3 regions of the Arthrobacter sp. SlRoot2-15 genome follow, and region 3 is predicted to be linked to each of the others. Evidence: riboswitches for the same ligand, from Rfam matches in the RefSeq annotation. Region 3 holds a riboswitch; each other region holds the start of a gene.
What was found. A riboswitch is a leader RNA that binds a small molecule or an ion and turns the genes downstream of it on or off. The one in region 3 is predicted to bind S-adenosylmethionine.
Positions count from the first base shown of each region.

Region 1: another riboswitch for S-adenosylmethionine. It lies ahead of AC6I9V_RS09615 (DUF1737 domain-containing protein); the one in region 3 lies ahead of AC6I9V_RS14195 (aminotransferase class V-fold PLP-dependent enzyme).
Region 2: another riboswitch for S-adenosylmethionine. It lies ahead of metX (homoserine O-acetyltransferase MetX); the one in region 3 lies ahead of AC6I9V_RS14195 (aminotransferase class V-fold PLP-dependent enzyme).

Region 1 is NZ_AP046058.1:2,107,735-2,110,043, forward strand. It holds gene AC6I9V_RS09605 (O-succinylhomoserine sulfhydrylase) at 1-655, opposite strand, end outside; gene AC6I9V_RS09610 (rhodanese-like domain-containing protein) at 656-1,066, opposite strand; gene AC6I9V_RS09615 (DUF1737 domain-containing protein) at 1,063-1,389, opposite strand; SAM riboswitch class IV at 1,403-1,516, opposite strand; gene AC6I9V_RS09620 (hypothetical protein) at 1,735-2,309, shown strand, end outside.
Region 2 is NZ_AP046058.1:680,008-682,316, forward strand. It holds gene metX (homoserine O-acetyltransferase MetX) at 1-1,018, opposite strand, end outside; SAM riboswitch class IV at 1,030-1,145, opposite strand; gene AC6I9V_RS03200 (bifunctional o-acetylhomoserine/o-acetylserine sulfhydrylase) at 1,335-2,309, opposite strand, start outside.
Region 3 is NZ_AP046058.1:3,071,046-3,073,354, forward strand. It holds gene AC6I9V_RS14195 (aminotransferase class V-fold PLP-dependent enzyme) at 1-1,343, opposite strand, end outside; SAM riboswitch class IV at 1,378-1,491, opposite strand; gene hisN (histidinol-phosphatase) at 1,581-2,309, opposite strand, start outside.

The DNA of each region.
Region 1 (2,309 bases), 960 kb from region 3:
GGCCCTGGCCGTCGATGTGCTTGGTGCCGGAGTAGACGATCACGTCTCCGCCGAGTTCCCCGCAGCGCTGGAGCAGGGGGGTGGCAAAAACATTGTCGACGACGACCGTCGCGCCGGCGGCGTGCGCCAGTTCGCTCACGGCGGCGATGTCCACGATTTCCTGCATCGGGTTGGACGGGGACTCGAAGAAGACCGCCGTCGTCGGTTCCGACAGCGCCGTGCGCCACTGGTCCAGGTCCGGGCCGTCCACGAAGACCGTCTCTACGCCCCAGCGCGGAAGGATCTCGTTGAGGATCACAAAGCAGGAGCCGAACAGCGAGCGGGCCGCGACCACCCGGTCGCCGGCTGCCAGCAGCGCCCCGAGCGCGGTGAACACCGCGGACATGCCCGAGGCGGTGGCGAAGCATGCCTCGGTGCCCTCGAGCAGCCGGAGCCGCTCTTGGAACGTGGCCACCGAGGGGTTGCCGTAGCGCGAATAGACAAAGCGCTCGTCCTCGCCGGTGAAGGCACGCTCCGCCGCGGCGGCGGATTCGTAGACGAAGCCGGAGTTCAGGAAAATCGGCTCGGTGGTCTCCTGGAAACCGGTGCGGTCAAGCCCGCCGCGGACTGCCTGGGTGTCCGGGCTCCAGCCCTGGGCGTCGGGATTGAAGCCCACTTAGCGCTCGTCCCGGTTGGTCGGGAGGCCGCGGTTCTTCCAGCCATTCACGGTGCGGGCGCCGGAGGTATCCGGTTCGCCCTCGAAGCCTTCCAGGACGTTGTAGGCGGTGAAGCCGGCGGCCGTGGCGGCGGTGGCAGCCGCCACGGAGCGCGCACCGGAGCGGCAGAGGAAGATGAGGTCGGCGCCGCCGTCGTCCGGCAGCTGCGCCCGCAACTGCTCCAGGAACCCCGGGTTAGGGGAGCCGCCGGCCAGCGTCCACTGGATGAACAGCGGCTCCCGGCGTCCGCCCGCGGTCTCAGGGATGCCAATATGTGCCCACTCGCCCTCGGTGCGGACGTCCACCAGGACGGCGCCGGCCTCAATCCGCGCCCAGGCCTCCTCCGGGGTCAGGTCTCCGGCGTAGCTCACGCGTGGCCTTCGCCCTCGAACTCGACGGCGTCGAGTTCGTCCACCGCGTTGGCGACGGCGGCGTCGGCGCTGGCGATCGCGGCCGGGAGCACCACGGCTTGGGCCACGATCACGGTGCTGCCGTTGAAGGTGGCCGAGGGGCTGCCGTGCAGGACGTAGCCTTCGGCCAGCGCGGCGGAGACGCGCTCGCAGAAGGCGCGGTCGTCGGGGCCGGTGAACAGGCGGTAAGCCAGCTTCTCCTCGGCGCGGGGGCCGGCCGGGGACGGTGCGGGGGCTGTCCCGGTTGCTGTATCAGGCACAGCGGGGGCGGACGCGTCAGGCATGACGGATCTCCTTCTTTCACGCTTGCAGCTCGAATTTCGATATGCCGAGTATTCACCTGAGGCACCCCGCCGCGAAAGGGAGGGTTGCCGACCGGCCAGTCAGGGCTTGGCGCCGGGTCTCATTACTCCCGAAAAACCTAACACCTGCGACGGCGGCGGGCAGAGCCGCCGCTGTCATGTTAAGTCACTATGCGCTGGCCCGCCGATGCCGTAGGCTCACCCGTATCGCGTCTGCGGGCGGTGTGGTGGGGGCTCATTGCGCAGTCCGGCCCTGGCCGCCGCCCGGACTGTTCCCCTGGCCCTTTCGGCGAGATGCCAGCTACTTCAACGGAACCGGGGAACTCCATGAACCTGCCCATGAACCTGCGCCGCAGCGCACCAGCATCCCTCCTGATTTCAGCGGCCCTCGCGCTGGCCGGCTGCGGCCAAACGACGACGCCGGCCACGTCTCCGGCGAACACCGTCGAGCCGGGCTCAGCCGCCGCCTCGCAGGCCGCCGGCCAGTCACGTAGCGCGGCGCCAACCCCGACGCCGACGCCGAAGGCATTCACGGGGGCCGAACTGACGGCGATTATCGCGGGGCTTGCCGACGGCGAAGGGAATGCGCTTACGGTGGTGCCCGCGGAGCAGTTGGAGAAGGGCATCGAGATCTCGAAGCAGACGATGTCGGAGGCCGTGATATCCCCGGCAGAGTGCGCCGTCGTGGCGGACAGCAACGCCCAGATTCCGGCCGGCAGCACCTATGCCGGCGGTGTCGCCAAATCCACCACGGTCCAGGCCCTCACCGTCGTCACGCTGGTCGCCGTCGCGGATCAGAAACAGCTGGGGGTGAACCTCGAGGCGGCCGTGGCCAAAAGCAAAAAATGCACAAACTTCAGCATGGAGATCCGCGGCCAGAAGATCACGAGCCAGACCGAGAT
Region 2 (2,309 bases), 2.4 Mb from region 3:
CGGCGAGTTCATCGGACTGGGCCGGGAAGTACAGCCGGTCCGAGTCCACGGCCGCCACGAAGAACTCCGCCGTGGCGCGGGAAACGGCCTGCTCCAGGGTGCCGCGGCCGCGGGTGACGTCGTGGCTCATAAGCGCCTCGGTGATGGCGATGTAGCTGTTGGCGTCGAAACGGCGCACCAGCTTGTTGCCCTGGTGATCGAGGTAGCTCTCCACCTGGTAGCGGCCCCGTCCCGCCAGCGACCCGGCCTCCAACGGCGCCTCGGCGGCCTGGGCGTTCCGTCCGAAGCGGCCGTCCAGCTCGGCGGCGGAGCGGTAGGTGATGTGGGCGATCCGGCGCGCCAGGGCCAGCCCGGCGTCCGGCTCCGGGCCGCCGTAGTAGTCGCCGCCGTTGAAATGAGGGTCCTGGCGGATGGCGAGGGTCTGGGCCTGTGCGAAGGCAATCTGCTCGGCCGTGCTGCTGGCACCGACGGAAATGACGGCGCAGCGCCGGACCCGCGCCGGGTAGCTGACCGCCCATTCCAGGGCGCGGGCTCCGCCGAGGGAGCCGCCGAGCACGGCGTACCAGCTGCCGATCCCGAGGGCGTCGGCGAGCCGGGCCTCGGCGGCGGTGCTGTCGCGAAGGGTTACCAGCGGGAAGCGGGAGCCCCACGGCCGGCCGTCCGGCGCCGGCGTTGAGGGCCCGGTGGAGCCGTAGCAGCCGCCGAGGATGTTGATGGAGACAACAAAGTACTTGTCCGTGTCCACCGGGGCGCCGGGGCCGGCCAGCTGCTCCCACCATCCCGGCTCTTCGCCGGCGCCGCGGGTGACGTGGGTGTCCCCGGTCAGGGCGTGTTCGATCAGCACCGCATTGGAGGCGTCCGCGTTTAGGGTGCCCCAGGTTTCGTAGGCGAGCGTGGCCTCCGGCAGGGTGGCGCCGGATTCCAGCACCAGGGAGCCGATCGACAGGTACTGGACGGTTCCGTCCGGGACCGCGGGCTTGTTTTCGGGTACTCCCGTACGGGAGACGGCAATCGTCATGTGGGGACCTAACCTCGCGCTTGCCCGCCGTCAGCTGACCGGCGGGCCAGGTCTTCACCCGGGGCACCCCGCCGCGGAAGGAGGGTTGCCGGCCAGCAAGCCGGGGCTGTCGCTGGCACTCATGACCTGCGTCGATTCTACGAAACACGGCGGGGCAAGCGCGAAGATTGTGACGGCCGTGTGACAGCCGGATCTTACGGCAGCCCAGTTTCCCCACCTTTGAGGCCGTGTCCGGCGGGTCGCCCCGAAAATGTCGGCGCGTCCCGCCGTCGCGCCCGCAAAGGTGGGGAATTTCGACGTCGGCTTCCGTATGACCTCAGGCGTCCTTGGCTGCCCGGAAGCCGGCGTCGAGGTCCGCAATGATGTCGTCGATGTGTTCGAGCCCCACCGACAGCCGCACCAGCCCCGGATGGACGCCGGCCACCGCCTGCTGTTCCGGCGAGAGCTGGCTGTGCGTGGTCGACGCCGGGTGGATCACCAGTGAGCGCACGTCACCGATGTTCGCCACGTGCGAGTGCAGTTCGAGGGCGTCAACGAAGCGTTTGCCGGCCTCCGCTCCCCCGGCGAGGTTGAAGGCGACGACGGCGCCCGTCCCCTTGGGCCCGTACTTGCGGCCGCGCTCGTACCAGGGGCTGGACGGCAGCCCGGCATAGGCGACGGATTCGACGTCGTCCCTGGCCTCCAGCCATTCGGCCACCCGGGTGGCGTTGGCGACGTGCCGTTCCACCCGCAGGCTCAGCGTCTCGATGCCCTGGGCGATGAGGAAGGCGTTGAACGGGGACACGGCCGAGCCGAGGTCGCGCAGCAGCTGGACCCTAGCCTTCAGGATGAAGGCCAGGTTTGCCCCCAGCGCCCCGTCCGCGCCGAGGTCCCGGGCGTAGACCAGCCCGTTGTAGGTGGGGTCCGGGGTGTTGAAGCCGGGGAAGCGCTCCGGGTCCTTGCCGAAGTCGAAGTTGCCGGAGTCGACAATCACGCCGGCGATCGCGGCGCCGTGGCCGCCGAGGTACTTGGTGGCCGAGTGGACGACGATGTCGGCGCCCCACTCGATGGGCCGGATCAGGTACGGGGTGGACAGAGTGTTGTCCACGATCAGCGGCACCCCGGCCCGGTGGGCCACGTCCGCGACGCCCTCAATGTCCAGCACGTCCTGGCGGGGGTTGGAGACCACCTCGCCGAAGAACAGTTTGGTGTTCGGCTGCACGGCCCCGCGCCACTGCGCCAGGTTGTCCGGGTCCTGCACAAACGTGACGGAGATGCCGAACTTCTTCAGGGTGTGGGCCAGCAGGTTGTA
Region 3 (2,309 bases):
GGGACCCAGCGGCCGGCGTCCACAACGTAGTCCCAGCCCAGGCCGTTGCGCCGCAGCGCTTCGAGTCCGGCCAGCAGCCGCTGCGCGTCGTCGAGCCGGGAGCCGAGGCCGAAGCTGGCGCGGAGGGAGCCGGCGGGCAGGCCGAGGCGCTTGAGCAGCGGGTGCGCGCAGAACCGGCCGTCGCGCAGGCCGATGCCGTGCTCGGCGGACAGGTACGCGGCGACCAGGCCGGCGTCGTAGCCCGCAACCGAGAAGTTCACAACGCCGATCGTGCCCGGGTTCCCCGCGTGGCCGGTGTCCTCGAAAATGTGGTGGACGCTCACGCCGTCGATTCGCTCCAGTCCCTCGACGAGGAAGGACCGGATGGCGTCCTCGTGGGCATGCCACTGCTGCTCGTCGAGGGCGGCAATGACTTCGGTGGCGCGGGCCAGCGCGGCGGCGCCCAGGACGTTGGGGGAGCCGCCCTCGTGGCGGGCCGGTCCGGTGGTCCAGCTGACGGCGTCGAGCCGGGCGTCCCGCACGGCGCCGCCCCCGGCGAGGTGGGGTGTGCCGGCGTCGAGCCAGTCCGGGCGGCCGACCAGTACGCCGGCACCGAACGGGGCGTAGAGCTTGTGCCCGGAGAAGGCGAGGTAGTCGACGTCGTCCGCGGTGATGTCGATGCGGCGGTGCGGGGCCAGTTGGGCGGCGTCGACGGCGATCCGGGCCCCGTATTCGTGCGCCAGCGCGGCGAGTTCACGGATCGGCAGGATTTCTCCGGTGACGTTGGAGGCGCCGGTGACGGCGAGCAGGCTCACGCCGCCGTGGGCAAGTTCCTCCCGCAGCCGCGCCAGCGTGCCGGCCAGGGTGCCGGCGGCGACGACGCTGCGGTGCGGGACGTTCTGCCAGGGCAGCAGGTTGGCGTGGTGCTCGATGTCGAGGTACAGCACCTCGCCGGTGTGCCGGCCCCCGGCGACGGGCAGGCAGCCGGCCAGCAGGTTCAGCGAGTCGGTCGTGTTCCGGGTGAAGATCACCGAGTCGTCCGGACGGCCGCCGACGAAGCCGCGGACGATGTTCCGGGCGTTCTCGTAAACCGAGGTGCTGAGCTGGGAGGCGTAGCCGGCGCCGCGGTGGACGCTGGCGTAGTACGGCAGGATCTCGTTCAGGTAGGCGGAAACCACAGACAGTGCCGGGGCGGAGGCGCCGTAGTCCAGGTTGGCGTAGCGGACATGGCCGCCCTGGATCAGCGGGGCCTGGATTTCGGCGCCGGAGACCGCGGACAGCGGGCGGCTGGCGGCGTCGAACCGGGCATCGGGGTGCGCCGGTGCGCCGGCGGAGGGGTGGCTGGGGATGGTGGCAGTCGTCATGGGACCTCGCTCGGAAAGGACCCCGCTCACAGGGGATCCGCGCTTGCCGGGTCCGCTCCGGACCGGCCAGGTCGTCACCCGGGGCACCCCGCCGCGAATGGAGGGTTGCCGGCCAGCAAACCGGGGTTTCGCGCTGGCACTCGTGACCTGCTTCGAGCCTAGGACATGGCACTCCGCACGGAAAAGGAAGGCCCGAATATGAAGCCCAGTGTTACGGCCGGCCTGGAGCGGGACCGCCTAGAGCAGGTCGTCGAGGTCCGGGTTGAGGCGCTTGAGGACTTCCGAGTGCAGGATCGAGTTGGTGGCCAGGGCGTTGCCGCCGAAGGGGCCGTCCTCACCCTCGAGGGAGGTGAAGCGGCCGCCGGCTTCGGTGACAATCGGGACCAGTGCGGCCATGTCGTAGAGGTTGAGTTCCGGCTCGCAGGCGATGTCGACGGCGCCCTCGGCCACGAGGCAGTAGGACCAGAAGTCGCCGTAGGCGCGGGTGCGCCAGACTTCCTCGGTGAGCCCGAGGAACTCGTCCAGGTTGCCGCGCTGCTTCCAGCCGCCCAGGGAAGAGTACGACAGCGAAGCGTCCGAGAGCTGGGAAACGTTGGAGACCTTCAGCCGGGTGGCCGCGGCCAGCGACCGGCCCATGTAGGCCCCGGCGCCCTTGGCCGCCCACCAGCGCTTGCCCAGGGCGGGGGCACTGACGACGCCGACCACGGGTTCGCCCTCGTCGACGAGGGCGATCAGGGTGGCCCAGACGGGGACGCCGCGGACGAAGTTCTTGGTGCCATCGATCGGGTCGATGATCCAGCGGCGCGAGCCGTGGCCGGAGCTGCCGAATTCCTCGCCGAGGACAGCGTCGCGCGGGCGCGAGCGGGACAGCTGCCCGCGGATGGATTCCTCGGCGGCCTTGTCGGCGTCGGTGACGGGGGTCAGGTCCGGCTTCGTCTCGATCCGAAGGTCGAGCGCCTTGAAGCG